DNA from 2 places in the Solibacillus sp. genome. Region 1 is predicted to be linked to the other one. Evidence: predicted binding sites of a transcription regulator. Region 1 holds the regulator's gene; the other holds the start of a gene.
The links. Region 1 encodes NrdR, which represses ribonucleotide reductase genes. Its sites were predicted from a motif close to AACACNATATATNGTGTT; they were not measured.

Region 1 (16,178 bases):
GAAAGACCCGGAATTCTACAGTTTATTCAGAACGTTAGAATCATACAAGAAAACAATCGGCAATGAGACAATGATTATTATCCCGTCAGACTCGCCATATGCTAAACTGTTATCCGGACAATTAGATTAAAAAATGTGAAAGTCATTTGGAATGAAACCATTCTAAATGGCTTTTTCCTCGTGTGGAAAAAATTACATTATTTAACTTCATTAAATTTTCAAATTATATTATTGGAAACTATTATTTTACTGTTATACTATAGTATAGTTAGTTCAAATAGGGGGAGTGGCGAAGTTTGAGTAAAGTAATACAGAATTGTTTAATCGCATTTATTATGGCAACATCTGTGACGGCGCTTTTTTATCAATCCAATATTAATTTCGTGAAGGTGGAAATTTTTCATATACCAATTTTGTTTATTGCTATTTTAGTATTAAGTTCGTTCATTGCAGAAGATGTACGTGATTCGTTCAAGAAAGTTCTATGGTTTGAAAAACGCGAAGATAAGCGTCCGATCTGGCAAGTTGGTATTGGTGCGATCTTTTATTTCACGCAAATCGGATTCGTAGAAGTTTTTGCGCGCGGGTTAATGCCATACGATTTAGGCGGCATGCCGATGTATGTTATCATTCCATTTTTAAATGCCTTTTTATTAACGGTTATTTTTGAAGAAATTTTCTATGAAGAAAAACGCGAAGTCGTGAAAAACTATAAATTTAAAAAGTTAAAGTAAAGATTCCAGGCTCCTAGAAATAGGGGCCTTTTTGTTTGCCTAAAAAATCTGTCGAACACCACATTAAATATTGGCAATTCATGTGAACAATCGCTAAAGTAGAAAGAGAACATATAATCGTACCGAACATCATTCAGCGAATGTTTTAACAACTGCTAAGTGAAGTTGGTGCCAACGGCGGATGTTACAGATTCGTTTTATGAGTACTTTGCGCAAGCACATAGCAGAATCTGGACGCAATGAAGCCAAGGCGAAATTGATCTATATAAATGGAGGAACTTGCATGACAAAACAAAAATTGCTTTTATTAGATGGAAACTCATTAGCTTATCGTGCCTTTTTTGCATTGCCTTTGCTGACGAACGACAGTGGGATTCATACAAATGCGACTTACGGATTTACGACGATGCTGCAAAAAATTATCGGTGAGGAAAATCCGACACAAATGCTTGTTGCGTTTGATGCCGGAAAAACCACTTTTCGTCATGAATCTTTCGGTGAATATAAAGGGGGCCGTCAAAAAACCCCGCCAGAGCTTTCCGAACAATTCCCTTATATTCGCAAGCTGATCGATGCATATAAGATTAAACGCTATGAGCTGGAAATGTACGAAGCGGATGACATTATTGGAACGTTAGCGAAACAGGCTGCTGGACAAGGGATAGAAGTTATCGTTGTTTCAGGAGATAAGGATTTAACGCAGCTCGCAACAGAGGATGTTACTGTATATATTACCCGAAAAGGGATTACGGATATTGAAAAATATACACCTGCCCATATTGAAGAAAAGTATGGACTGACACCAGAGCAAATTATCGATATGAAAGGGCTTATGGGCGATCAATCGGATAATATTCCTGGAGTTCCAGGCGTTGGTGAAAAAACAGCGATTAAATTATTGAAGGAACACGGTACAATAGAAAAACTATATGAAGCGATGGATTCATTGAAAGCATCGAAAATGAAAGAAAAGCTGGTAGATAATGAAGAAATGGCACACTTATCAAAAAAGCTTGCGACAATTCATACAGATGCACCGCTTAAAATTACAATTGATGAATTAGCTTATACAGGTCCGGATGAGGAAGCACTTCTTGATGTATGGCAGGAGCTTGGGTTTAAATCTTTAATCGAAAAAAGCGATTTTGAAGCAGTAGAAACTGAACAAGCTGAGCTAGTATTTGAAAATGTGCAGCCTATTACAACTGACATGCTCAAAGATACGATGGCTGTTCACCTGGAGTTGGAAAATGAACATTACCATAGCTGTAATGCCCTCGGTTTAGCATTGTCGGATGGGGACCGTACTGTTTATACAGCGATTGAGAATGTTGTTGATAATGCGGAGTTAAAAGCATGGCTTCAAGATGAAACCAAGAAAAAATATGTTGCCGACAGTAAGGCGACACAAGCAATGCTCCATCGTTTAGGGATCGAGCTAAAAGGTGTGGAGTTCGATTTATTGTTAGCTTCGTACATTTTAAAGCCGTCGATTTCAGGTGATGATGTTGCAACACTTGCAAAAGAATTCGGTTATCAGGATGTACAATCCAATGAAGCGATTTACGGAAAAGGGGCAAAGTGGATTGTTCCTGGTGCAGATCATGTAGCAGAACATGTAAGCCGAAAAGCAGTAGCAGTATGGAAGCTGCAGCCAGTTTTAGAGCAAACACTGAAAGAAAATGAACAGTTTGAATTATATAAAGAGCTGGAGCTGCCGCTTGCACATATTTTAGGGAAAATGGAGAGCGAAGGGATAACAGTCAATATCGATACATTACGTCAAATGGGTGATGAACTGAAGACAAAGCTCGAAGTAATGGAAGCGACAATTTATGAACTGGCAGGCGAGAAATTCAATATTAATTCACCGAAACAGCTTGGTGTCATTTTATTTGATAAACTAGGCTTACCTGTCATCAAAAAGACGAAAACGGGTTATTCGACAGCAGCCGATGTGCTTGAAAAACTGCAGTCCGAGCATGATATTGTAAAGCATATTCTGGAATACCGAACACTCGCGAAACTAAAGTCAACTTATATTGAAGGGTTGATTAAAGAGGTACATGAAGCGGATTCCAAAGTGCATACTCGTTTCCAACAGGCATTAACATCAACGGGACGTTTAAGCTCAACAAACCCGAATTTACAGAATATCCCGATTCGTTTGGAAGAAGGGCGCAAAATTCGAAAGGCATTTGTTCCTTCGAAAAAAGATTGGATTCTGTTTGCTGCAGACTATTCTCAAATCGAGCTGCGCGTATTAGCACATATGTGCGGTGATGATGCGCTTGTAGAGGCATTCCAGCAAGGAATGGACATCCATACACGTACGGCAATGGATGTGTTCAATCTTGAAAATCCGGATGATGTGACAAGCTTAATGCGTCGCACAGCCAAAGCTGTTAACTTTGGCATTGTATACGGGATTAGCGATTATGGCTTATCACAAAGCCTTGATATTACACGCAAAGAAGCGGCAATTTTTATCGAAAACTACTTGCAAAGCTTCCCGGGTGTAAAAAACTATATGGATACAAGTATTGAAGAGGCCAAGAAAGCCGGCTTCGTTACAACGATTTTAAATCGCCGCCGCTACTTGCCGGACATCACAAGCTCGAACTTCAATTTAAGAAGTTTTGCGGAGCGTACAGCGATGAACACACCGATCCAAGGAAGTGCCGCGGATATTATTAAAAAAGCAATGATTGACATGAATGCACGCCTTGAAGAAGAAGGATTACAGACGAAGCTATTATTACAAGTACACGATGAGCTGATTTTTGAAGCACCAAAAGAAGAAGTTGAAATTTTAGAACGTATCGTACCTGAAGTTATGGAAAATGCAATTAAGTTAAGCGTGCCGTTAAAGGTTGAGTTTTCATATGGTCCTACATGGTACGATGCGAAATAAGGAGTACCATTTATGCCTGAATTACCAGAAGTAGAAGGGGTCGTACGTGATTTACGGCCTATCGTAGAAGGGAAGACAATTGAATCTGTCTCTTTATCCGATGTCGTTTATACATCGCATGAAGCAGGTAAACAGGCGATTGTAAAAAACGCAAAGCCTTCTCAATTTGAACTGTTAGTACGCGATATGACAATCGATAAATTGGAGCGCAGATCGAAATATATATTCTTTCATCTTAAGAAAAATGATGAACGTTTTATTTTAGTGAATCATTTAGGGATGAGTGGAGCATGGTTTGTAGTTAATGATGTGCTGGAGATTACGGAAGAAAAATTCCGGAAGCATATTCATGCGATATTCACATTGGCAAGCGGAGAATTGCTTGTCTATGCCGATATCCGCCGTTTTGGTGAATTACGCTTTATTAAAGAAATTGACGATCATCCGCCATTGTTAAAAATGGCGCCGGAGCCCTTTGATGAAATCGCATGTGATTTTTTCCTCATGCAAAGTGAAAAGCCGAAATTCGCAAAAAAACCGATTAAAGAAGTTATCATGGATGGTCAGGTGATTTCTGGTTGCGGCAATATATATGCAACCGAAGCATTGTTCAAAATGCTTATTCATCCCGGGAAGATAACGAATGAGTTAAGTCGTGAGCAAAAGACGAAGCTCTTTCACGTAATCTGTGATGTATTGCAGGAAAGCATTGATTCGGGCGGATCGACAATTTCAGATTACCGGAGTATTAATGGTGGTGCAGGTACGATGCAGCATCGACTGAAAATGTATGGAAAAAAGCAATGTGTTGTATGTGAAACAAATACAGAGTCGCTCGTAATCGCGGGCAGAACATCAACATATTGTCCGCAATGTCAAAAGTAAAGGGGAATTGCTGTGATTATTGGTTTAACGGGTAGTATTGCCAGCGGGAAGAGCACAGTTGCAAAAATGATTGAGTCTTACGGATTGCCGATCGTTGATGCAGATGTAGTAGCACGACAAGTAGTCGAGCCCGGCACACCGACATTAAAAAAAATTGCAGAAGCATTTGGACCGGAAGTCATTGCACATGATGGTTCAATGGACCGTGCAAAAGTGGGAAGTATTATATTTCATAATGAGGAAATGCGTAAAACTTTAAATAGCATCATACATCCGGCTATTCGTGAAGAAATGCTGCGTCAGCGTGATGAATTTATCTCGTTTGGCGAAAAAAATATTTTCATGGATATTCCGCTGCTATTCGAAAGCAAGCTGGAACATTTCGTTGAAAAAATTATTGTAGTTTCTGTAAAAAGAGAAGTGCAGCTGCAGCGCTTAATGGAACGGAACGGCTTATCGGTAGAAGAAGCAAATGCCCGTATTGCGACACAGATCCCGGTCATTGAAAAAGAACAGTTAGCTGATGCGGTTATTCATAACAATGGCACGCTGGAAGATACAGCAATTCAGCTACAAAATGTTTTGTATGAGTGGAACGTGCTGAAGTAAAATAAAACCTCAACCATTTTTAATAAAGTTGGTTGAGGTTTTTGTTTTGAGGGTATGTATTATCTGAAAATAACAAATTTAATTAAGTGGATTAAATATGTTCAACTTTTTCGAGTATGTGTTATACTAATCAACGAATAAATAAAACGAATGAATCGTACTTTTAGGAGGATTTAAATAATATGACAGTTTCTATTGCAATTAATGGTTTTGGCCGCATTGGTCGTATGGTGTTCCGACAAGCAATGATGCGCGGTGACGTGAATATCGTAGCAGTGAACGCAAGCTATCCATCTGAAACGTTAGCACATTTAATAAAGTATGACACAAATCATGGTGTTTTCCCTGGAACTGTTGAAGCAGTCGAAGGTGCTTTAATTGTAAACGGCAAACGTGTTGAATTAGTTAGTGAACGTGATCCTTTAAAATTACCATGGGCTCAGATGGGCGTAGATATCGTAATCGAAGCTACTGGTAAATTCAATGACCGTGAAAAAGCAGCAAAACACATTGAAGCTGGCGCGAAAAAAGTTATTTTAACTGCTCCTGGTAAAAACGAAGATATTACGGTTGTTTTAGGTGTAAATGACGATAAATTGGATTTATCAAAGCATGATGTCATTTCAAATGCATCTTGTACAACAAACTGTTTAGCTCCTGTAGCAAAAGTATTAAACGATGAGTTCGGTATTGTAAACGGTTTAATGACAACAGTTCACGCTTATACGAACGATCAAAACAACATCGATAATCCTCATAAAGATTTACGTCGTGCACGTAACTGCGGATCATCTATTATCCCGACTTCAACTGGTGCAGCCAAAGCATTACGTCTTGTGTTACCGGAATTGGATGGAAAAATCCACGGCATGGCATTACGTGTGCCAACACCAAACGTTTCTTTAGTTGATTTAGTTGTAGATGTAGAAAAAGACGTAACAGTAGAAGAAGTAAATGCAGCATTTAAAGCGGCAGCTGAAGGCAAAATGAATGGTATTTTAAACTTCTCTATGGAGCCATTAGTATCTTCTGACTACAATACAACAACATACTCATCTACTGTAGACGGTTTAACTACGATTGTATTAGGTGACCGTAAAGTAAAGGTAATCGCCTGGTATGATAATGAGTGGGGTTACTCTGCTCGAGTAGTAGACTTAACAAAGAAAATTGCAAATGAATTAGCAGCAGTAAATGCATAATTATTGCTTCATCAAATGTGACGGATCACTTTAAAAAGGCATAAACATACGCCTTAATGACACAGAAAGAACCTTTTGCGGAAAGTAAATCATTTTTGCAAAAGGCTTTTTCTATTGTGTGAAGCAACAATGCACTATATAATTGAATGACTTTCCATTGGAAAATTTCAACGCGCGTGAAGCACTATTTCAAGCGCGTTGTTTTTGTTATAATAGAATTAAACTAACTTTTAGGAGAAATTATTATATGAGATGTCCAGCTTGTCAATACAATGGGACACGCGTTGTAGACTCAAGACCTGTTGATGATAATAAAGAAATTCGCAGACGTCGTGAATGTGAATCATGCGCCTTTCGCTTTACGACATTTGAAAAAATTGAGGAAACCCCGTTAATCGTTGTGAAAAAGGATGGTTCACGCGAGGAGTTTAGCCGTGAAAAAGTATTGCGTGGTCTAATACGAGCATGCGAAAAAAGGCCGGTTGCATTAGAACAATTAGAAGAGATTGTTTTATCGATCGAAAAAGAATTGCGCCGATTAGGCAATGCAGAAGTACGCTCGGAAGATGTCGGGGAGATGGTAATGGACCGACTTGCGAAAATTGATGAAGTGGCCTATGTACGCTTCGCATCTGTTTACCGACAATTTAAAGATATTACTGTATTTATCGAGGAACTGAAAGAAATCATGACCCGTCAGTCAAATGACAAATAAGTGCTAGGAGGGATAGATGGTAATGATGAATCAGCTAAATCCATATGACCATTGTGAAATTCATTGCCCTCAAACTATCACTAGTGAGCATCAGCTTGCATTGCAATTATGCTATCAGCCGATTATCGGTGTTGAAGCTACGGCATTATACTTAAAGTTATGGGTTGAAACACAACAACACGAAAAAGCAACTTGTTTTCATAGCAACCTGCTCGATTCATTAAGTTTTAAACCGAAGCAATTACTGGAAGCAAGAATTGTATTAGAAGCAATTGGTTTAGTGAAGTCATTTGAGAAGATGATGGACTCATATAAATCGATGAAGTATATTTTATATCCACCATTGACTGGCCATGACTTCTTTGACGATTCGATTCTTTCTGTAGCGCTTTTACGGAAAATCGGCCGCGAACAATATGAATCATTACGAGATAAATTATCGAAACATGATATTTCCCTAAATGGATACAAAGATGTAACATGCAGCTTTAATGATGCATTTGTTGCAATAACAGAAACTGAGCTAAAGCAAGTAATGCAGGAAAATACAGGTTCGGTAAACGAACGTTCGAAAATGTCGTACCCGTTTGAGTATGACTTATTTGATTTTAAAAGCTTCATGATGGGGATGAGCCAAAACTTAATCCCAAGTAAATTATTTACACTGGACATTAAGATTGCCATTGCTAAATTAGCGTTTATGTATAATTTCTCTGTGACGGATATGCAAAGAATAGTGTTATTGGCATGGGATACAGATGAAGGACTTACGAAAAAAGAGCTTGAAAAACGTTGTGAAGAATACTACCAGCTGAACGTAGGTGCCGCAAAGCCGAAACTGATTAAAAAACAGGACATTTTCCGTTCGGTTGAAGTAATCAATACCGCTCCTGCAAAAACACAGCAAAATATTAATGATAAAGAAGGGTTAATCGAGTATTTAGAAAAAACCTCACCGATTGAAGTTTTCCAAAAATTTAATGGTTATTTGCCTCCGGAATCCGTTGTAATGGAATTTAATAATTTCATTAGAAAAGGGGTTTCTTACGGCACATTGAATGTTTTGATTCATTATATTTCTATGAGTGACGAATTAAATTATAATAAAAACTTTATGAAAGTAGTCATGAATAACTGGCTGAAAAAAGGTGCAAAAACAGCTGAAAATACAATGGAAATCGCAAAGGTTGAACATAGTTACCGTGATCGTAAATCGAAAAACTTATCGCAAATTACGGTTACGAAAAACGATTTGAATAAAGTTGAAGAAAATAATAACTCGAAAACCGATTCTCCTGATTCAGCGCTCGTTGATTATAAAAATTCTACACCTTATCAGTATTTGCTGATTTTGACTCATGGTGAAGAACCGTTTTCAGGGCATGTAAAAATAGCAGAATCGCTTTACAGTTCTTATGATATCCCGATAGAAGTGGCGAACGTCATCATACGTCATGTGTGGGATTCGACAAAAGGCAACTTGCCGGAATCGTTTGTAGAAGCATTGGCATCTGAAATCCGGTATAATCAAATAAAAACAGCCGAACAAGCATTGGACTATATTGAAAAGCGAAATGAACGCAATCTTATTAAAGTGACAGAAGATTATTTAACGGTAGATGATCAGTCGATTCACTATGATAAAACGGTTCCTTATTATTTCCTGAAATCACTTTATAAAGGGAAGAAGCCGGTTAAATTTATTGTCGATTTAGCCGAGGAACTCGTATTGCAGCAAGGCCTTTCAGTAGGTGCGGTCAATGTGCTAATGGAATATGCCTATAATGAGAGCAATGGGAAACTAACGAAAAACTTTGTGCAGTCTATCGCCGGTAACTGGATGTTAAACCCTCCGGCAAACGCTTTAGAAGCTCTTCGCATTGTAGAAGAAAGCGATGGATCTCAATTGAAGGCATCTAAAATTACGATGGATACACCGCTTGCATTTAAAGTTACAGTAAAAGATATGTCAAAATGGATTCCGGCGTTCGATGAAACATTGCCATATGATTTCATGAAAAATTTACTTAACGGTAAAGAACCGGTTGAAATGTTAGTAAAGCAAGTGGATGACCTTGTATTAAAACACGGAATTAAAGTCGGTGTTGTCAATGCCATTCTTGAATTTATATTAACGAATAAAACGAGCCGTTTTGGACGTAACCAAATTCAGACTCTTGCATTGAATATGCAGCTGAAAAACATCTTATTGGCTAAAGATGCACTTGCTTACATTGAATCGAATTATAAAGAAAATAAAGTAGATGTGAAAATTACCGAGCAGGATTTACCGAAATATTATCCAGGGGATTATGTGTTTACACCAGAATTGGCCCGCTATGAAAAAGCGACGCCTTACGTTTTCACAAAAGAGTTAAACGATGGTCATGAGCCGTTTGCGTATGTTGTAGCAACAGCGGAAAAATTGATTCTGCATTACAAGATGATCCCGGCTGTCGTCAATTACATGCTAGAGTATGTAATGGAAAAAACAGAAGGTGCATTGCCAGAAAAATATATTAACAGTGTCGCAAATACATGGCGAAACAATAAAATTCAGACGATTAATCAAGCGAAGATCTATACTGAAATGCAAGATAAGAAAAACAAACAGCGCGGGGCAAGAAAAGTTGGCGTTGTTCCGGATTGGTTTAAAGAAAAAGATCAAGAACCTGTTCAACAAGCTAATTCCAACAATACTCAAAACCAACTTGATTTTGAAGAGCGGCGCAAAAAATTATTAGAGCAATTAAATAGTGATTAAAAAGCAGGTGAGTACGATCGAACCAATAAAAGATTCGCTCAATAAAATAAATATCCCATCATTTGAGCAAAAATATAATGAATTAAAAAACCGGGTTCTTACACATCCAAGTGTAAAACAGTTTATGAATGACCATAATATGACGGAAAACTCGGCTGTTATTCAATATGGCATGACAACTCTTTTTGAATTTGTTGAGCAAAAGCACACTTGCTGTGGAGCCGGTTCTACATCGCACTGTCAAAATTTCTATAAAGGCCATGTTCCGCAATTAATGCTTTCGAATGGTCAAATTAATATTATTTACCGCAAGTGCGAACAAATGATAAAAGAAGATGACCAGCGTGAACTAGCTTCAATGATGAAGACGATGTATATGCCAAAGGATGTTCTGAAGGCAGACTTTAATGAAATGGATATGAATGATAACTCCCGTATGGCTGCGACACAGTTTATGGTTGAATTCAGGAAGCAATACCGCGAGACGAAAGAGCTTCCTGCAAAAGGGCTGTATTTATACGGAACATTCGGTGTTGGGAAAACCTATATTTTAGGTGCCATCGCAAATGCTTTGTCGAAAGAACGTATTCAAACTTTATTAGTATATATGCCGGAATTCATCCGTGAATTAAAGTCGGCTGTAACAGAAGGATCGATTGAACAGAAAATCGACTTTGTAAAAAAAGTACCGGTACTAATGCTCGATGATGTAGGCTCAGAGCCGATTTCTACTTGGACAAGAGATGAAATTATCGGGTCGATCCTGCATTACCGTATGGCGGAAAAATTGCCGACATTTATCTCTTCAAACTTCAATTACAAACAGTTGGAGGAACAATGGTCCGTAACTGAACATGGGGCAATTGATGAAATGAAATCGGGCCGTATTTTACAACGAGTACAAGCATTAACAACTCCGCTTGAAATTACAGGAACAAACCGCAGAAAATAAAATATTAAAAGTTTTGTTATTCAATATTGCATTTCTGCAAAATCGAGCGTATACTTTGTACGTAAATAAACAATAAATGCATTGAAAAGGACAACAAGTTTAACGAACTGGCTTTTAGAGAGGGAAGACACGGCTGCAAGCTTCCTAGCACAAGCGTTATACTTTACTACCTTGGAGCAGTGACGGGGCCAATCCGTCATCGTTTCTCAGTACGTTAACTGACCGAGAGCTTCTGATTCGTATAAACGAAGAAGGAAGAAGGGTGGCACCACGAGCATACAGCATCGTCCCTTTGTTGGGACGGTGCTTTTTATTTTGCCTAAAAGTGCCGAAAGAATTTTATAAAAGCGACGGCATTTTATCACTTGCAAATATTTTAAAGGAGGACAACAACATGTCAGAAATGATCAAATTAACATTCCCGGATGGCGCAGTAAAGGAATTCGCCAAGGGAACATCTACATTGGACGTTGCAGGCTCAATCAGCCCGGGTCTTAAAAAATCAACTTTAGCCGGTAAGATCAACGGCACATTAATCGATGCAAAAACAGGAATCGAACAAGATGGCGCAATCGAAATCATTACAAACAAATCGGAGGAAGCATTAGAAATTCTTCGTCACTCAACTGCCCACTTAACTGCACAGGCAGTAAAACGTCTATACCCGGATGCGAAATTAGGTATCGGTCCAGTTATCGATTCAGGCTTCTACTATGACATCGATTCACCAACGCCGATTACTGCAGAAGATTTACCGGCAATCGAAAAAGAAATGAAAAAAATCATTTCTGAAAACATCGAAATCGAGCGCAAAAAAGTTTCTCGTGATGAAGCACAGAAAATTTACGAGGAAGTCGGCGACGAGTATAAATTAGAACTACTTGAAGCAATTCCAGCAGATGATCAAGTATCAATCTACTACCAAGGCGATTTCTTTGACCTTTGCCGTGGTGTACACGTACCATCTACAGGCAAATTAAAAGAGTTCAAACTATTATCATTAGCTGGTGCTTACTGGCGCGGTAACTCAGACAACAAAATGCTGCAACGTATTTACGGTACTGCATTCTTCACAAAAGACGAGTTGAAACATCACCTTCAAATGCTTGAAGAAGCTAAAGAACGTGATCACCGTAAAATCGGTAAAGAATTGGACTTGTTCATGACTAGCCAAACAGTTGGTCAAGGTTTACCGCTTTGGTTACCAAACGGTGCGACAATCCGTCGAACTATTGAACGCTACATCGTAGACAAAGAATTATCTTTAGGCTACAAGCACGTTTATACACCAGTGCTTGGCTCGAAAAAGTTATACGAAACGTCAGGACACTGGGAGCACTATCAAGACGGCATGTTCCCTCCAATGGAAATGGACAATGAAACACTTGTTTTACGTCCAATGAACTGTCCTCACCATATGATGGTATTCAAAAACGGTCTGCACTCTTACCGTCACTTACCAATCCGTATCGCGGAACTTGGAACAATGCACCGTTATGAAATGAGTGGTGCGGTATCTGGTCTGCAACGTGTACGCGGGATGACTTTAAATGATGCGCACATTTTCGTACGTCCGGACCAAATTAAAGCTGAATTCAAAAAAGTAGTGGAACTGATTTTAGAAGTATATAAAGACTTTGATCTTAAAGACTTCTCATTCCGTCTTTCTTACCGTGATCCGAACAATACAGAGAAATACTTTGATGACGATCAAATGTGGGAAACTGCACAGGCTATGTTAAAAGAAGCGATGGATGAGCTTGGATATGACTACTTCATTGCTGAAGATGAAGCAGCATTCTATGGTCCAAAACTAGACGTTCAAGTAAAAACAGCAATTGGTAAAGAGGAAACTTTGTCGACAGCACAACTTGACTTCTTATTGCCACAACGTTTCGATCTTTCTTACATTGGTGAAGATGGTCAGCCGCAACGCCCAGTTGTTATCCACCGTGGTGTTGTATCGACAATGGAACGTTTTGTAGCATTCTTGATTGAAGAATACAAAGGGGCATTCCCAACATGGTTGGCACCGGTGCAAGCAACAATTATTCCTGTATCAAATGCAGTGCATTATGATTATGCACGCGAAGTACAAGAAAAATTAGCAGCAGCTGGTATTCGTGTGGAAATGGATGACCGTGAAGAAAAACTAGGTTACAAAATCCGTGAAGCACAAATGCAAAAAATTCCGTACATGCTTGTACTTGGAGATAAAGAAGTAGCAGAAAATGCGGTAAATATCCGCCGTTACGGTTCAAAGGATTCAGAAACAATCAGCTTTGAACAGTTCCTTGCAGATATTACAGCAGAAGTGAAGAAATAATAAGAAGAAGGCGTCCCGTATTATGTGGGGCGCCTTTTTTGCTACTATATAATAGAAGTAATGAAAGGTAGTTCTTTATTTTATATTACAACTTTTTGTCGACATCGATATCATGGTGTAAAGTTGTTGGCGGTACGGCTGGGTTCGGTACTTGTCCCATTGGTGCCGGGTTATCCAAGAATACAAATTCACCAGTTCCGTCTGGTGCTGTCCCTTGTGCCCACGGACCATTTTTAGATGCGGTACCTTCTGATAAGCTCCATAACTCATAGGCATGCGGCTGTGCTTCCAGCTCGTCTTCCGGTGCGAATGAAGCAGGAACGACGAAGCCTTTCTTTTCTTCAAGTTCTTTAATAGCTGCCATCCACTGATATTGGTGATAACGGTCACGTGCCAGCATTTTTCTGAATACAGTACGTACACCTTCATCTTTTGTCATATGGTATAAACGCGCAACTTGTAAACGGCCTTGTGATTCGGCATTTAAGTTTGCACGGAAATCTGCTAGAAGATTACCACTCGCTGCAATATAACCGGCATTCCATGGTACACCGTTAGAGTCTTTTGGAGTAGCTCCTAGACCACTAACAATTAAATGTTGCGGATTAATGCCACCCATAATCGAATCCATCATCGGATCTTGCGCAATTTTTTGCTGATCATCCGGTGATGCGCCATCAAGTAATTGGCTTATTAAGGAACAAAGCATTTCAACGTGACCGATTTCCTCCGTCCCGATATCCATCAATAAATCCTTGTATTTTTCTTCACCACGACAGTTCCAACCTTGGAACAGATATTGCATCATGACACTCATTTCACCGAACTGACCGCCAAGAACTTCCTGGATTTGTTTCGCTAATAATGGATCTGGTCTTTCTACTTTTACCTCAAATTGTAATTCTTTTTGATGTCTGAACATGTTTAAGATTCCTCCTATCGATAAAATGTGGGTCCTTAATTAGATACCACGAATTTTTCAAGTAAAACCTGATAATGAAAATTAATATCATTGATTTTAAAAGAAAAAGAGAAACAATAAAATTAATCATATAAAAATGCTTGACGTTATTTTTGTCACGTGTTAAGATTATTTAAGTTATGAATACAAAAGTTTGAAAGTAGAGGCTGCCCGCTTCTCACCTGACAAGTGCTTTTATAAAAGTTACGAGCAGGTATCAGAAACGTTGAATTGTTTTACGCATGAATGCGTATGCACATATAGCGGGCGGACATCTCAAATGTCCGTCCTTTTTGTTTGTAAAGACAAGAGGAACATATGGACATCACGCAGAGGTGTACCGTTCGACAGGGTTATACTTTACACCAACTCATGTATTCGCGACAAACACTTGGAGGTGGATTAATATTAGCAAAGACATGTATGTAAACGAAGGCATCCGCGCGCGAGAACTTCGTCTAATTGATCACAATGGTGATCAGCTTGGTTTAAAAACGCGTACTGAAGCGTTGGAAATTGCCGCTCGTGCTAACTTGGATCTTGTCCTTGTGGCCCCTCAAGCCAAGCCACCAGTCGCTCGTGTCATGGACTATGGTAAATTTAAGTTCGATCAGCAAAAGAAAGACCGTGAAATTCGTAAAAATTCTAAAGTTATCGTGATGAAAGAGGTTCGCCTGAGCCCGACAATCGATGAACATGATTTTCAAACGAAATTACGTAATGCGATTAAGTTCCTTGAAAAAGGAGATAAAGTTAAAGCTTCAATTCGCTTTAAAGGTCGTGCAATCACACACAAAGAAATTGGTCAGCGTGTGCTAGATCGCTTTGCTGAAGCTTGTGCTGAAGTATCTACGGTTGAACAAAAGCCGAAGATGGAAGGCCGAAGCATGTTCTTAGTTCTTCAACCGAAGACAGAGAAATAATACGTATGTAGAAACAAGTTTAGGAGGAAATCGACATGCCAAAAATGAAAACTCACCGTGGAGCTGCGAAACGTTTCAAAAAAACAGGTACTGGTAAATTAAAATTTGACCGTGCTTATGGCTCTCACTTATTCGCTAACAAATCAACTAAAGCAAAACGTCACTTACGTAAAGCAAAAGTTGCAACTTCAGGCGATTTCAAGCGTATCCGTACATTATTAACTTACATGAAATAATCTTGACCGTTTAAAAGATTATTAATAACAAAAATAAAAATTAGCATTCGAAAGAATTAGCAGGAGGTAATTACTATGCCACGCGTAAAAGGCGGAACAGTAACACGCGCTCGTCGCAAAAAAGTTTTAAAATTAGCTAAAGGTTACTTTGGTTCAAAACACACGTTATACAAAGTAGCTAACCAAGCAGTAATGAAATCAGGTCAATATGCATACCGTGACCGTCGTCAAAAGAAACGTGATTTCCGTAAATTATGGATCACTCGTATCAATGCAGCTGCTCGCATGAACGGTTTATCTTACTCTCGTTTAATGCACGGCTTAAAAGTAGCAGGTATCGAAGTTAACCGTAAAATGTTAGCTGACTTAGCTGTAACTGATGCAACAGCATTCGCTCAATTAGCTGAAGAAGCTAAAAAAGCAGTTGCTAAATAATTTTTGACAAAAATTATTTCTGCACCGGAAGCGTAGGCGACAGGTGCAGAATATTTAGTTGAAGATATAATAAAGACTGATAGGGAATTGCTCCTTATCAGTCTTTTTTGACTAGGGGGAATTCATATGGAATTAGCAGCGCTTTCATATGTTGCAGTTGTTTCACTCGTATTATGTGTATATATGTACATAGATAAGGAACGTGCCAAAAACAAGGAATGGCGTATTTCCGAACGGACATTATTAACATTGGGCGTTCTAGGAGGGGCACTAGGCGGTGTTTTAGGAATGTACTTATTCCGCCATAAAACAAAGCACAACAAATTTGCATTTGGCTTTCCTTTACTTGGAGCAATTCATGTTTTCTTACTCGTTCAGCTATTTTAATATCATTACGAAGCATAGACTTAATTTGTCTATGCTTTTTTTATACAGATCGGCAGATTATTCATTTGTTAGATTAATAGTTGTAATTTATAATAAATTCAGTAAATTTAAAAAGGGGGAGTAATGAAATGAGCA
Region 2 (16,178 bases), on a different contig from region 1:
AAGGTTGTATTTCAAAGCATTTATACTGATGCTTCAAGGTCAAGTCGAGGCATATAAACTAAACCATAATGAATATCCGGCTTCGGCCTCAGATTTAGTTAAAGAGGATTATATTGTAGAAGAAGATTTAAGATGTCCGGATAATACGGAAATTAAAATAGTGGACGGTAAAGTCATTGGACCTGAGACCAGTGAAACGTAACGAAGATGCAGAAAGTTAAATCACTGTTAACAGATGAAAAAGGATTTACATTAATCGAAATGCTCATCGTCCTCTTTATTTTTTTAGTCGTCAATTCAGCGATTCTCTATTTTTCACAAAAGCCGTTAATGGATTTTACAGAAAAACAGGTAATGAACCAAAATGAGATGTTAATACGTATGACACAATTACTATCCATTGAGACCGGAACGTACCATAGCTTTGAAATTATTAACTGTCACCGTATTCAAGTAAGGGAGCGCAATACTTCTAATATAATTTATGATCAGCGAATAGCTCGGGCAATTGACATGTATTTATCCACTCCAAATAACCGGCTGGTATTTAATACGAGAGGCAATGTCCAGGCGTTTGGACGACTAACGTACCATTTTGAGAATAAAAGCCATCAATACACTGTTAATATCGGGAAAGCCAGAATTTTAGAAAAGGAGATTTTTCATGAACCAGGAAGGACTAACTCTTGTAGAAACACTGTTAGCAGTCGTCATTTTGTTTTTCCTTTCGTCGACAATCATTCCGTTCACATTTAATATGAAACAGCAAATAGCCATACAAAAAGTACAAGCCCATGCTGCAGAAGCAGCTTTTATAGGAGCCATGAAATATAAAAGGTTTGGACAATCAGCCGGAGTACAGCAAATTGATGGCGTTCAGTTTCAATGGAGTTATGATGAAAATCAAGTATGTGTCCAATATGACAACAATGAAAAAGAAGAGGAACTGTGTGTATGAAATGGAGGCAAATATTAAATGAGCGAGGTTTTACACTACTGGAAAGCTTGTTTCAGTTAACTGTGTTTGTACTTTTTACCGCAATAAGCCTGCTTATCCTTATATGGGTTCGGGATCTTCAACAGCTTGAAAGGATGAAAGATGAGGTGAACTGGGAATTGTTCGTTTATGATCTACATCAATACAATATGAATTCTGCATCTGGTAGGGTGCTGAGTTCGAATATGCTGCAACTGGAAATATTAAATGACCCGGAGGAGCGGTTGTTTGTGTTTGATAAATCAGAACAGCATTTGCGTAAAAGGTCGAATAAAGGGGGGAATGAAATTATGCTGCCTTTTGTTGAGAAATGGGAGCTGGCAGTTGATGAAAATGAAGTGAATATGAGAGTAGAGATGAAAAATGGAACAAAGCGAGAAAGAGACATCGTATTACCATTGCCTGCAAAATGAGAAAGGTGCATTATTTTTGCTGGCAGTATTTTTATTGTTCATAGTTTCCGGAGCTGCTGTTTTCTATACAAATGCATATTTTGCGCAAATAAAAGTATATAATTCATTGGAATCTATTTACGTTCGTGCTACGATAAATATGCTAAATTTACCTTAAAGTTCGACTTCTTTTTGCAAAGTCGAAAAAATGTCGCATTATGCGATTTGGTTTGACCTAAAAATATTTCTATTTATGACGCAAAATAGAAACGAAAGAATAGGTAGAGGCGTAATTAATTAAGTAGTCCGTAATAGAAGAAGGTGAACAGCATGCGAAAAATTTATTTAGTAGGATTTATGGGGTGCGGAAAAAGTGCGATTGGAAGACGTTTAAGTTTTTTCTTGAAAATGCCGTATTACGATATGGATCATGAAATTGTACGACAGCAGGGTATGACAATTCCTGAAATTTTCGAGAAATACGGCGAAGCACACTTCCGAAAAATCGAGACGGAATTTTTAAAGAATTTTCGTGATGAAGCATGCATTATCGCTACAGGCGGTGGGGTAGCCGTGAATGAAGAAAACAGGAAAATTATGCGCCGGACAGGGCTTGTATTTTTTCTTGATGCAAAATTTGAAGATATTTATATGCGTATTCGGAATGATAAAAACCGTCCCATTGTTCAAACATCAACGGAGCAAGATTTGGAAAACCTGTATCACCAACGCAGAAAGAGTTATCGACTAGCTGGGCATATACAAGTACTGACAGCCGGGAGAACATTAAGACAGATTGTTGAGTATATCGGGTTTCAGGTAAAACGCCTTAAAGGCGAATGATTTCTAAATATTTTTCGTTAATGTTCGTATTTTGAATAAAATTAAAAAAAGATTGCGTTTGCATTATATTCAATGTTAGGATATTGCTAAGAACAGCAATAACATGAAGTGAATAATCTAACGCGGATGATGGTACGGGGAGAGAACGTGATGTCACGTCGCCGAAGGAGCAAATAGCCATGCTATGAATCTCTCAGGCAAAAAGACTCGTATTGGACGCAACTCTGGAGAGTGCTGTTATAGCTAATGTTGCAAACAGCCACCAACGGGGAAAGCCTAAATTGTGATAGTAGATCAAATTTGGGTGTAACTTTCAGGTGCAAGGACAGAGAATCTCGGTAAAGGGGATTCGTCTGTCTTTTTTTTGTGGAGAAATCGGCTTTTAATATTCTGATGATTCTAATAAAAAGATAGATTTACACTTTGATAGGTGTAATGTTGTTTCCCCCTTTGCAAAGCAAAACGATTATACATAACTTAAGGAGGAAATGAACATGACAAATGAATTAAAGCGCACTCCACTATTTGATGAATATGCAAAGTATGGTGGGAAAACTGTTGATTTTGGCGGCTGGGAATTACCGGTACAATTTTCTTCGATCAAAGAGGAGCATGATGCGGTACGTAACCGTGCAGGACTTTTTGATGTATCCCACATGGGGGAGATTATCGTAGAAGGTCCGGATGCACTTGTCTATCTACAAAAGATGCTTTCCAACGATATTTCTAAAATTACAGTTGGCGGGGCTCAATACAGTGCACTATGCTATGAAGATGGCGGTGTTGTCGATGATTTACTGACATACCGTTTGGAAGATAGCCGTTATTTACTATGTGTTAATGCAGCGAACATTGAAAAGGACTTTGAATGGTTACAGCAGCATGTCGAAGAGGATGTCAAAGTGACAAATATGTCAGATGACTATGCTCAAATCGCTTTGCAAGGACCATTATCTCAGGAAGTTCTTCAAACATTAACAGCAACAGACTTAACAGCAATTAAATACTTTAAATTCCAGGACAATGTAGATGTAGGCGGTCATTCGGTACTTGTTTCTCGCTCTGGCTATACAGGGGAAGACGGATTTGAAATTTACGGTGCACCAGCAGCAATTGTTGATCTTTGGAACAAAATTTTGGAAGCAGGAAAAGACAAAGGTGTAGTAGCTGCAGGTTTAGGAGCACGTGATACACTTCGCTTTGAAGCTTGCCTACCATTATATGGCCAAGAGATTTCAAAAGATATTTCACCACTGGAAGCGGGCATTGGCTTTGCAGTGAAGTTGGCGAAAGATCCGCAATTTATCGGTCAGCGAGCATTAATTGACCAAAAAGAAAATGGCCTAACACGTAAATCTATAGGTATCGAGATGATTGATAAAGGTATTCCTCGTCATGGCTATAAAGTATTTAAAGATGGCGAAGAGATTGGCTTTGTAACTACCGGAACTCAGTCACCAATGACAAAGCGCAATATCGGTCTAGCTTTAATCGACGCAAATTTCACAGAAGTTGGAACTGAATTAGAAATTGAAGTACGAAAAAATAGAGCAAAAGCAGTTGTTGTAGAAACTCCATTTTACAAACGTGCAAAATAAAGTGAAACTTCAATCAGTGGGGTCTTCATCCCCCTAGATTGATAGTTGAACCAATCTGCTGCCTTTCGAGGAAGATAAATTACTACCCGTTAATGCGGGATTAAACTTTTGAAAAGAGGGTTAACAATGAAACATCGTTATTTACCAATGACGGAACAAGATAAACAAGAAATGTTAGACCGTATCGGGGTTGCGACAATTGATGAGCTTTTCGAGGATATTCCTGAGAAAGTTCGCTTCCAAGGAAGCTACAATATTAAACCTGCAAAGTCAGAAGCTGCTTTAATGAAGGAACTGGCACAACTCGCTTCAAAAAATAAAGATACAGCAAGCAATGTTTCGTTTTTAGGTGCTGGTGTCTACAATCACTATAAACCGGTAATTGTCGATCACGTTATTTCACGTTCGGAATTCTATACTGCGTACACACCATATCAGCCGGAAATTTCTCAAGGTGAACTTCAAGCGATTTTTGAATTCCAGACGATGATCGCAGAATTGACAGGCATGGATATTGCAAACTCTTCTATGTATGATGGCGGTACGGCATTGGCAGAAGCGGGTATGCTTGCTGCAGGTCATACACGTCGTGGTAAATTACTTGTTTCAGGGACTGTACATCCGGAGTATCAAGATGTTGTGAAAATGTATGCAACAGGACAATCAATTGAAGTCGTTACAATTCCTGCAAAAGACGGTGTGACAGACATCGAAGCACTAAAAGACTTAATTGATGATCAAACAGCTGGTGTAATCGTTCAATATCCGAACTTCTTTGGTCAAGTTGAAAACCTACAGCCGCTTGCAGACATTACACATGATGCAAAAGGATTATTTATCGTATCTGCAAACCCGTTAGCTCTTGGCGTTTTAACACCTCCTGGAAAATTAGGGGCAGATATTACTGTTGGGGATGCACAAGTATTCGGAATTGCTGAAGCATTCGGTGGTCCACACTGTGGTTATTTCGCTGTAACGAATAAGTTAATGCGTAAAGTACCGGGCCGTCTTGTTGGGGAAACAGTAGACCAAGATGGACGTCGTGGTTATGTATTGACATTGCAAGCACGTGAGCAGCACATTCGTCGTGACAAAGCGACATCTAATATTTGTTCTAACCAGGCATTGCTGGCACTTGCTTCTTCAGTAGCAATGACAGCCCTTGGAAAACAAGGTATGCAGGAAATGGCGAAACAAAATATCGTGAAGACACGCTTTGCTAAAAATGCTTTTGAAGCAGCTGGTTTTGAAGTTGCTTATCAAGGTGCACACTTCAACGAAATCGTAGTAAATACAAAGCATAATGTGACAATGCTAAACAAAGCATTAATCGAAAAAGGGATTATCGGCGGATTTGACTTAGGTCGTGTTTATCCACAATTAGAAAATCATGCACTCATTGCTGTTACGGAAATCCGTACAAAAGAAGAAATCGAGCAATTAGTTGCAGAAATGGGGGCTTACAATGCATAACGAAAACCAATCACTCATTTTCGAAATTACAAAACCAGGTCGTGTCGGCTACAACTTAGAGCCATTGGATGTTCCTGATTTTGATCTAGAAGAACTTCTGCCGAAAGAGTTAGTACGCCAAGAAGCGGCTGAACTGCCGGAAGTTGCAGAATTAGATATTATGCGTCACTATACAGCACTTTCAAAACGTAACCACGGTGTGGATTCAGGCTTCTACCCGCTTGGTTCTTGTACGATGAAATACAATCCGAAAATCAATGAAACGGTTGCACGCTATGCTGGTTTTGCCAATGTTCACCCATTACAAGATGAGTCAACAGTACAAGGTGCAATGGAATTATTATATGACCTGCAAACATCCCTTCAAGAAATTACAGGTATGGATGAAGTAACATTACAGCCGGCAGCAGGCGCACATGGTGAATGGACAGCATTAATGATGATCCGAGCATTCCATGAGGCAAATGGGGAAGGTCACCGTAACAAAGTAATCGTACCGGACTCAGCTCACGGTACAAACCCGGCTTCTGCTACAGTTGCAGGTTTTGAAACAATCACAATCAAATCAGGTGAAGACGGCTTAGTTGATCTTGAAGATTTACGCCGTGTTGTCGGTCCTGATACAGCAGCGCTTATGCTGACAAACCCGAACACTTTAGGCTTATTCGAAGAAAATATTTTAGAAATGGCTGAAATCGTGCACGGTGTCGGCGGTAAGGTTTACTATGACGGCGCGAACTTAAACGCTGTTATGAGTAAAGCACGTCCTGGCGACATGGGCTTTGACTGTGTTCACTTAAACTTACACAAAACATTTACAGGTCCACACGGTGGTGGTGGTCCGGGTTCAGGTCCAGTCGGGGTAAAAGCGGATTTAATCCCATTCCTGCCTAAACCAGTATTAGTGAAAAAAGAAGATGGTACATTCCACTTCGATTACAACCGTCCACAATCAATCGGTCGTGTAAAACCTTACTACGGAAACTTCGGCATTAATGTCCGTGCATATACGTATATCCGATCAATGGGACCAGATGGCTTAAAGGCTGTAACAGAATATGCTGTACTAAATGCAAACTACATGATGCGCCGTCTGGAAGAGCATTTTGATTTACCGTACGACCGTCATTGTAAGCATGAATTCGTGCTATCAGGCCGTCGTCAGAAAAAATTAGGTGTTCGTACATTGGATATAGCAAAACGCCTTCTTGATTTTGGCTACCATCCACCAACAGTATACTTCCCATTAAATGTGGAAGAGGGTATTATGATCGAGCCAACAGAAACAGAATCAAAAGAGACATTGGATGCATTCTGTGATGCAATGATTCAAATTGCTCAAGAAACAATCGATAACCCATCAATCGTACAAGAAGCACCACATACAACGGTAATCAGCCGTTTAGATGAAACGCGTGCTGCACGTACACCGGTATTACGTTATACAAAAAAAGAAAAAGTAACAATTTCATAAATTGTGACAAAAAGGTCAGAGTTGTTTTCTGACCTTTTTTCTATGAGTAAGGTTAGACTTCTAACGTGTCACTATATAATAGTAGGAACTGCTGATATTCAGACTATTTCAATTCGTTGGGCAGGTGAATGAAAATTAAAAAGCCCTCTACGATGTAGAGAACTTTTAGAATTAGTTTTTCGATTTAACTTTACCTGTCCAAGTTTTGAAACCACCTTGTAATTGGAACAGTTGGCTATAGCCTTTTTTCTTTAATGTCAGCGCTGCTCGTGCACTACGACCAGAGTTTTGGCAATAAAGGTATACAGGCAGGTCTGGACGGATTTCTTTATGACGTGTATTAAGTTGCGTCATCGGAATGTTTCGAGCACCTAAGATGTGTCCCGCTTCAAATTCTTTAGGTTCGCGTAAATCGATTAATTGTGCTTTACGGTAGCCTTCAATAAATTGCTCCTGTGTTAAATTTGTTACGGATTTTTTCAAGCGCATAGAGTTGATTACTACGTAAGCAACGATTACTACTAAAATTACTAGAATCGTATATAAAATTGTCACTGCGATATTGCCCCTTTCTTTCTGTACTATCTATTATAAGAGATGAACTAGAGTTAGTCGAGCGAGTTTGTTAAAATGAATTGGTGGAGGCGAAAAATTGTGAAAAAACAATGGTATTTTATAAATTCGGGTCCATGCAGCCCGGCCTATAACATGGCACTGGATGAAGCATTGCTGGATTGGCATAGCCAAGGGGAAATCCCGCCGGTTATTCGTTTTTATGAGTGGAATCCTGCAACATTATCAATCGGTTATTTCCAGCAAGTACATAAAGATATTAATTTAGAAGCTGTAAAAAAGCAAAACTTAGGTTTCATCCGTCGACCTACAGGTGGACGTGCCGTTTTACATGACCAGGAGCTTACATATTCAGTGATTGTGTCAGAGAGCTACCCAAATATGCCGGAAACCGTTACAGAGGCATATCGTGTCATTAGCGAAGGAATTTTACAAGGGTTCCGTCTTTTAGGACTGGACGCTTATTTTAGTGTGCCGGAGACGAAGGAACAACTGGATGATCTGAAGAAACCGAAGAGCGCGGTATGTTTTGATGCGCCGAGCTGGTATGAGCTTGTGGTTGAAGGGAAAAAAGTAGCGGGCAGTGCGCAAACACGTCAAAAAGGTGTAATTTTGCAGCATGGCGCCATTTTACTTGATCTGAACGAAGAACTGCTGCTATCGGTATTTAATTTTGCTACGGCTGAGGCTAAAGAAAAAATGCGGAAAAAGTTACCCGAAAAAGCGGTTGCGATGAATCAGTTTGTCGACACACCATTCACAGTCGAGCAATGTGTAGACGCATTTTCTAAAGGATTTGAAATAGCTTTGAACATAGAACTAATTCCTTATGTATTAACAGAGCAGCAAACTCAATATGTAGAACAATTGATGCAAAATAAATATTTGACAGATGAATGGAATTTCAAAAAATAGATTACGAACGTGTGTTTTTATTTTTTGCAAAAAAATTTTTATACCCGAAACGTTGATATAGATGGATTCAACAAAAACAAAAAAAAATCAACCCCTTGTTTGAAAAAAAGATTTATTGTAATCTTTTTTAAGTGAAATTATATAACCCAACATATAGAATGGTATTTAATAAATTAGCACAATATATGGTATAAAATGTGTTTAGTTTACATTCGTGAAGGGAACCTTAAAATTATTAAATCGTTCAAAGGGGGCTTACGCGGTGGCAAGTGTTTTAGAACAATCCATCCAAGTCAATCAATTAAATCAAGATATTGAGCAATTTCCTCAAGTGCACCCGATCACACCGGATATGCATATTACGCATAAAGGTGTATCTCGTCTTGTAATGATTGACCGTTATTCTTTTAAAGATACGGAAAAGAAAACATTAAAAACAGGGGATTTTGTTGTTTTGACAGTTAAACAAGATCCTAAATTCCCGGCGCGTGGACTTGGCATTATTCATTCGATTAATCAGGAAAAGAAAACCGCCCTTATTAAAATTGACGAAGATTACCGTCATGTATTAGAAGGCGAAGAACAAGAGACAGGTATTATCGAACGGTCATTGGATATTATTGAAAAGCCGCTCGAAATTTTTTATGAGCAAATTGCGAAGCGTAATGCGACAGGCTTAGCCTCAGTTGAAAAAACAGAAGAAAAGCGCAAGGAATGGTTCGGGAAGTTTTACGAAGAGCTTGTGTCGATGAACTTTATCCCTGCAGGACGTGTAATTTACGGAGCAGGTTCAGAAACAGAAGTAACATTCTTCAACTGTTATGTAATGCCATTTGTAGCCGATTCCCGTGAAGGCATCAGTGATCACCGCAAGCAAGTAATGGAAATTATGAGCCGTGGTGGTGGTGTTGGTACGAACGGTTCGACACTTCGCCCTCGCAATACATTGGCACGCGGTGTAAACGGTAAATCAAGCGGATCAGTAAGCTGGCTAGATGATATTGCCAAACTGACACATCTTGTTGAGCAAGGTGGATCGAGACGTGGAGCCCAAATGATTATGCTGGCAGATTGGCATCCGGATATTGTGGAGTTTATCATTTCAAAAATGCAAAATCCGCGTATTCTGCGTTATTTGATCGAGAATACAGCAGACGAAACAATTATTCGTCTTGCAAAAGAAAAATTAAAATTCAAGCCTTTAACACAGCAGGAAGATGCGATGTATCAAGGCATTGTGAACTATAAAAATATTGAAGGTTTTGGCGGATTTAACGAAGCGATTATTCGTGACGCTGAAACAAAGCTGCGTGATGGCGGAACGTATTCAGTCCATAATCCGGATTTCCTGACAGGCGCTAATATTTCGGTTACATTAACAAAAGAGTTTATGGATGCTGTAGAAAACGATCAGGACTTCGAATTGCGCTTCCCGGATGTAGAGAACTACACTCCGGCTCAAATGCTGGATTACAATGAAAAATGGCATGAAGTTGGCGATGTTCGCGAGTGGGAGAAACTTGGTTACCCGGTTCGTACGTACCGCACTATCAAAGCAAAAGAACTGTGGAATTTAATCAATGTCTGCGCAACATATGCAGCAGAACCGGGGATTTTCTTCATTGATAACGCCAACGACATGACAAACGCAAAAGCGTACGGTCAGAAAGTTGTTGCGACAAATCCGTGCGGAGAACAACCATTAGCACCATATTCCGTTTGTAACTTAGCTGCTGTTAACCTGGCGAAGTTTGCAAACAAAGAAACGAAAACAGTTGATTTTGAAGCGTTACGCAAAACGGTAAAAGTTGGCGTACGTATGCAGGACAATGTTATCGATGCAACACCGTACTTCCTGGAAGAAAATAAAAAGCAGGCACTAGGTGAACGTCGAGTTGGTCTTGGTGTAATGGGTCTTGCCGATTTGTTAATCTACTGTGAAAAAGAATACGGTTCTGAAGAAGGCAATGCACTAGTAGATGAAATCTTCAAGACAATTGCGGTTGCAGCGTATGAAGAGTCCGTTGAACTGGCAACAGAGCGAGGCAGCTTCCCGTTCCTTGAAGGACAAACAGAAGCTGAAACAGCACGTTTACGTGAAGCATTCATTAACACAGGCTTCATGAAAAAAATGCCACAGCAGATTCGCGAAAATATTGTGGCAAACGGTATTCGTAACTCGCATTTATTGACGGTGGCGCCAACTGGATCCACAGGTACAATGGTCGGAGTTGCAACAGGGCTTGAACCTTACTTCAGCTTCACTTACTATCGTTCAGGTCGTCTAGGGAAGTTTATTGAAGTAAAAGCTGAAATTGTAAAAGAGTATTTAGATGCGAACCCGGGTGTGGATGAGAATAATTTACCGGACTGGTTCAAATCATCAATGGAACTTTCTGCTGAAGCACATGCAGATGTTCAATGTATCATTCAGAACTGGATTGATTCATCAATTTCGAAAACAGTAAACGCACCAAAAGGCTATGGAGTAGAGCAAGTACAAAAAGTGTACGAGCGTCTATACCGTGGCGGTGCTAAAGGTGGTACAGTGTATGTCGATGGATCTCGTGATACACAAGTATTAACTTTAAAAGCTGAAGAAGCAAATTCAGATGAGCAATTAGAGTTTGAAGAATTAAAACAATCGGAAGACCAAGTTAAACGTCAAGTGGTGTTAGTGGATACAATTAAACCATTAACAGATACTGACGTGACAATTGGTTCTGAAGTTGGCAATACATGCCCGGTTTGCCGTCAAGGTACGGTGGAAGAAATGGGCGGCTGCAACACATGTACAAACTGCGGTGCGCAGCTGAAATGCGGTTTATAAAATAAAGAAACGCAACCCATATAATATGGGTTGCGTTTTGCTTTTTGGAAAGATACTCACCACACTCACCCTAAAAACGTAACCGGCCGGTAGCAGGACTTACTAATGGCCATGCACGTACGTCGATTTTTTTAGAGAAGTGCAGGATCGGCTGATCATTTTCCAAAATAATTCCTTGCTTGGACAGCGTTGTATTAAGGGTGATTTCACCTTCTGCTTGTTGTAAAATCCATGGGTGGTGCAAAATATCACAGCGCACCGGGACACCTGAAGCATTTAATGTGTAGAAGCAGTAACGCTCTGCCATCCATTCTTCAAATGATCCTTTTACCGCGATAAACGGTTCGGAAACGGGATTATAGCGGGCCGCGAATACAATGTCTGATTGATCGCGCCTTTTGCTTTCAAACAGTACGGTATCTCCTAAATTTTTAATTTCCATCTTAGCGTAATGATACGGTAAATGGAAAAATGTCCGGGCACCTTTTACAGCCGGCCAATTATCCGCATCTAAACTGAAAAAATAAATGCCCGGTTTTCCATCAATCGTTACATAGGTGCGCACATTAAGTTCAGGAAATTCAGCGGTACCTGGAACTGGCGGCAATCCTCGAAGCCTCACACCGGACATGCGAAACGGGACAATCCCAACCCAGCACACACCGTCATATGCATCTAATTCCATCGCATTTGGAACTAACTTCCGTAAAACCTCATATTTAACGGGATAATGGGCGAATAACAAGTCACTCCACGTTTGTTTCATCCCCCAAGGTAAATTCGGCAGTCGCCAAGGACGATGACTGTCATCCCATCTGTTTTCTTTTATGTTTAGGAGCTCCACCACAGATAGTCACTTCCTTCACATCTATTGTATTTGATAAAATTTCTTGAACCGGATTAAAACCGTTCACGGATTTGTTTTTTCCGCATCCATTGGGTAGCAACCCATTTCTCGCCTCGTATTACTGGCTCACCGCTATGAAGGGTAAGTTCATTTAATTTTTGATTATTGTAGAAATATTCAAAGTAGACCGCTGAACCTCTCTCCGGTACAGTTACGATACCCAAATTAGGAAACGTTGTAACGCCTCCTTCTTCCACATTATTTAAGTAGACTACTAACGTGCTAATGCGATTATTACTGCTTGAAGGGTGATTTGGACCGAAGAAATCAAAGTGTGCCTTGAATTCCTGACCGGGTTCGTAATGTAAAACTTGTAGACCCTCGGCATGTTCGATTGGAAGATGCATCAGGCTGCTAATACGTTTTTCGATTACTGAAATAAGCGGATTTTCATTTTCCTCAAAAAACATACCACTGCTCGTACGAATCGGACTTACTTCTTTTTTTGCTAATTTGGATCTTTCCAAACGCGAAGAAGCACAATCGATTAAATTCTGACATTCCTCATCACTTAAAACATTCGAAAACTTTACAATGAGCGGTTCTTCATTAAGAACTTCTGCTGTTATCGTACGATTGTCAAGTGAATAAACAGATTGAATAGGTAAAATCGAAACTTCTGTTGTCATATGTTATATCCTTCCGCAATTGCTTCAAAGTTAGTACAAAAACATTACTCTCACTTTTTATGTAGGATAAGAATGTATTTCTACTTCGATACATATTATACCATTTAATTGAATTTAATGGTATTTAAGTAATGGGGTAATAATAAAAAAAAATTATGACTGATTCCTAAGTGCTAGTATTTGTAAGTTTTAACTAGCAATTAAGATTGATAAGAAGAAGTTATGGATTTACATAAATAACCTATTATTTTGTTTATGTCTTATTTAAAGTAAAATAATGGAATAAGAGTGAGCTATGGAGGAGGAAAGCAAATGATTATTGGATTACACCATGCACAAATAACAATTCCCCAAGGTACTGAGGAAGCAGGGAAAAATTTTTATTGCAAAGTTTTAGGTTTAAATGAAATTTCAAAACCTTCTGCACTGCAGGGGCGAGGGGGCTTTTGGCTGCAAGTAGGAAATCAGGAAGTGCATGTAGGAACAGAAGATGGCTTTAATCGGCTCACTACTAAAGCGCATCTCGCCTACGAAGTTGAAGATATTTCCTATTGGAGAAAAGTATTGTTGGAAAATGAGATCGAGATTTTGGACTCCGTACCTATTCCTAATTATGAACGGTTTGAGCTTAGAGACCCTTTCGGAAATAGAGTTGAGATGATTCAACAAATCTAATTTATTGCAGTCTATTCTTATTGTCCACATCAGAATTTGATAATAGCCCAATGATTTCTTTATTCTGCGAACGTATGTCTTTGAGGATTCTTTCAATTGCCAATGTGGTAAAGGTAATGACGATTAGTAACGCAAATATTAGAAAGCCCATTTTTGTAACCCCCTATTCTCAAAATAGTTTTTCAAACATTATATCAATGTTAAGTAGAATAGTTAATTATTTCTAATAACCTCCGTCTAATTAATGCTGGTAAATTTATCGGAAATCGCGTATCATTGTATGGTAGTTTTAAACTATCAGGTATATCCTGCAAATATATTGAATGATAGGTGAAAAAAATGAATTATCAAGTATTATTGTATTATCATTACACAACGATTGAAGATCCTGCTGCTTTTTCAGAAGAGCATTTAGCTGCATGTAAGGAAATTGGTTTAAAAGGTCGTATTTTAGTTGCCCGTGAAGGGATTAACGGTACGGTTTCAGGTACGATTGAGCAAACACAAAGCTATATCGATATGATGGAAGCACATCCATTGTTCAAAGGGATTGTTTTCAAAATCGATCCAGCAGAAGGCCATGCGTTCAAAAAAATGCATGTACGTCCACGTCCAGAGCTTGTACACTTAGGCTTGGAAGAAGATGTGAACCCGCATGAATTAACAGGTCGCTATTTATCTCCAGAGCAATTCCTGGAAGAGATGAAAGACGAAAATACAGTCGTACTAGATGTACGAAACACATATGAATATGATGTCGGTCACTTCCGCGGCGCAATTCGTCCAGAAGTAAAGAATTTCCGTGATACACCGCAATGGGTACGTGAAAACCGTGAACTGTTCGAAGGTAAAAATGTATTAACATATTGTACAGGCGGAATCCGCTGTGAAAAATTCTCAGGCTGGATGAAGCGCGAAGGTTTCGGTGATGTTGGTCAATTACATGGCGGCGTTGCAACATACGGTAAAGATCCGGTTGCTAAAGGTCAGCTATGGGATGGTCAAATGTACGTATTCGATGAGCGTCTGACAGTGCCGATTAACCAGGTGGAACACGTGATTGTTGGACGTGACCACTTTGATGGAACACCATGTGAACGCTACATTAATTGTGCTAACCCTGAATGTAATGAGCAAATCATTGCATCAGAGGAAAACGAAGCGAAGCATTTAGGTGGCTGTACAATCGAATGTACAAAACATGAACGCAATCGCTATATCGTCCGTCATAACTTAACGGTAGAGCAAGTACAACAAGCGATTGAATTATTAGAAGCTGAAGCTACAGTAAAATAGATTTTAAAATGCATCTCTCAATAGGGATGCATTTTTCTTTTTTGTAAAAAAACATCCTTTTGTAAATTCAATGTAAATAGATTTTTCTAAATATTCATTGCGAATTGCCGATTTTCTGTATTTCTTACATTGTTCAATAAAGATTTGAACATAATATCGGCATATTTCCTTTTCCTTTATAAATAAATTATTAAATTCCTCATAGAAATCCCTCATATTTGTTAAATAATCTCTTAAATATTTACAATTTACACTCATTAATTTAAATTTTCTGATTTAACTGAATGATCTTACATAATAAAAAGACCATTTCTTCATAATTTACATAAGGTTTACATGTTTAATACATGATATTAATTTTATGAATGTATTGTTAAGGCAGGTAGAAAACATTCATGTTGATGGAGGATTGAAGTATGTTGAAAAAAACATGTTACTTCATTGGGTTAACAATTCTAATGGTAGTATTAGCAGCTTGCAGTAATGAAGATTCTACGGAGTCATCTTCTGGCGGCGGAGACTTAGTAACGATTTCAGGTTCTACATCAGTTGGACCTTTAGCAGAGAAATTAGCAGCAAAATATGAAGAAACAGAAGACGTTAAAATTGAAATAAATCAAATTGGTTCATCAGCAGGAATTACAAATGCGATTAACGATGTCTCACAAATTGGGATGTCATCTCGTGATCTGAAGCAGGAAGAAATCGACTCCGGTATTCAAGAGTTGGTCATTGCTTATGACGGGATTGTAGTTGTTGCACACCCATCAAACCCAGTTAAAGATTTAACGATGGAACAAGTGAAACAAATCTTCACAGGTGAAATCACTAACTGGAAAGAAGTAGGCGGTAAAGATATGGAAATCGTCGTTGTTTCACGTGAGGACGGATCAGGTTCCCGTGATGCATTCCAGGAAATCGTCGACTATGAATCAGGACAATTGATTCGTAATGCAATTGTAGCAAGCGGAAACGGAAATATTAAAACAACGGTTGCAATGAATAAGCATGCGATAGGATTCATCTCATTCGAATATATCGATGAAACTGTTTCAGCAATGGACATTAATGGAGTAAAGGCAGAAGCGGGCAATGTATTGGAAGGTAAATATAAATTATCTCGTCCATTCCTATTTGTTTATAAAGAGAACGTTCCGGAAGCAGCAACAAAGTTTATGGATTTCATTTTAACTGCTGATGGACAAGAGATTGTGGAAGAAGCAGGAGCGATTCCATTAACGAAATAATTAGTGCTGGAGGATAAATTTGTGAATACACAAAACAGAAACGAAGTAGAACAGCAAATAAGCAAAGGCAATAAGCGAAAATACTTTTTAGAAAGCTTATCATCGAAAATATTTTTAGCATGTGCGCTTCTATCGGTAGTGAGCTTACTACTAATCGTAGGATTCGTATTTTATAAAGGTGCAAACCCATTCGTAACAGGCGGTTATAGCTTCTTCGACTTCCTTTTTGGCAGTGATTGGGTACCATCAGAAGATAAATTCGGTATTTTCCCGATGATTGTTGCATCAATTTACGCAACGATCGGAGCACTTGTAATCGGGGTGCCAAT

Region 2: the regulator NrdR is predicted to act here: its motif matches at 8,441-8,458, upstream of ABS917_RS03575 (vitamin B12-dependent ribonucleotide reductase).

Annotation. Positions count from the first base shown of each region.
Region 1 is NZ_JBELZM010000003.1:116,821-132,998, forward strand. Features, by position in the region: gene hflC (protease modulator HflC) at 1-130, shown strand, start outside; gene ABS917_RS04835 (DNA polymerase I) at 297-734, shown strand; gene polA (DNA polymerase I) at 1,018-3,648, shown strand; gene mutM (bifunctional DNA-formamidopyrimidine glycosylase/DNA-(apurinic or apyrimidinic site) lyase) at 3,661-4,533, shown strand; gene coaE (dephospho-CoA kinase) at 4,546-5,142, shown strand; gene ABS917_RS04855 (glyceraldehyde-3-phosphate dehydrogenase) at 5,325-6,344, shown strand; gene nrdR (transcriptional regulator NrdR) at 6,592-7,059, shown strand; gene ABS917_RS04865 (DnaD domain protein) at 7,082-9,823, shown strand; gene dnaI (primosomal protein DnaI) at 9,816-10,775, shown strand; gene thrS (threonine--tRNA ligase) at 11,170-13,101, shown strand; gene ABS917_RS04880 (manganese catalase) at 13,187-14,023, opposite strand; gene infC (translation initiation factor IF-3) at 14,482-14,985, shown strand; gene rpmI (50S ribosomal protein L35) at 15,021-15,221, shown strand; gene rplT (50S ribosomal protein L20) at 15,297-15,656, shown strand; gene ABS917_RS04900 (DUF1294 domain-containing protein) at 15,783-16,043, shown strand; gene ABS917_RS04905 (peroxidase-related enzyme) at 16,172-16,178, shown strand, end outside.
Region 2 is NZ_JBELZM010000002.1:278,235-294,412, forward strand. Features, by position in the region: gene ABS917_RS03525 (competence type IV pilus major pilin ComGC) at 29-202, shown strand; gene ABS917_RS03530 (prepilin-type N-terminal cleavage/methylation domain-containing protein) at 208-756, shown strand; gene ABS917_RS03535 (type II secretion system protein) at 665-958, shown strand; gene comGF (competence type IV pilus minor pilin ComGF) at 955-1,410, shown strand; gene ABS917_RS03545 (shikimate kinase) at 1,720-2,232, shown strand; glycine riboswitch at 2,359-2,451, shown strand; glycine riboswitch at 2,455-2,563, shown strand; gene gcvT (glycine cleavage system aminomethyltransferase GcvT) at 2,727-3,830, shown strand; gene gcvPA (aminomethyl-transferring glycine dehydrogenase subunit GcvPA) at 3,957-5,303, shown strand; gene gcvPB (aminomethyl-transferring glycine dehydrogenase subunit GcvPB) at 5,296-6,777, shown strand; gene ABS917_RS03565 (rhodanese-like domain-containing protein) at 6,949-7,332, opposite strand; gene ABS917_RS03570 (lipoate--protein ligase family protein) at 7,429-8,265, shown strand; gene ABS917_RS03575 (vitamin B12-dependent ribonucleotide reductase) at 8,528-11,095, shown strand; gene ABS917_RS03580 (YqjF family protein) at 11,166-11,942, opposite strand; gene ABS917_RS03585 (2OG-Fe(II) oxygenase) at 11,996-12,631, opposite strand; gene ABS917_RS03590 (VOC family protein) at 12,944-13,306, shown strand; gene trhO (oxygen-dependent tRNA uridine(34) hydroxylase TrhO) at 13,646-14,602, shown strand; gene ABS917_RS03600 (phosphate ABC transporter substrate-binding protein) at 15,019-15,849, shown strand; gene pstC (phosphate ABC transporter permease subunit PstC) at 15,871-16,178, shown strand, end outside.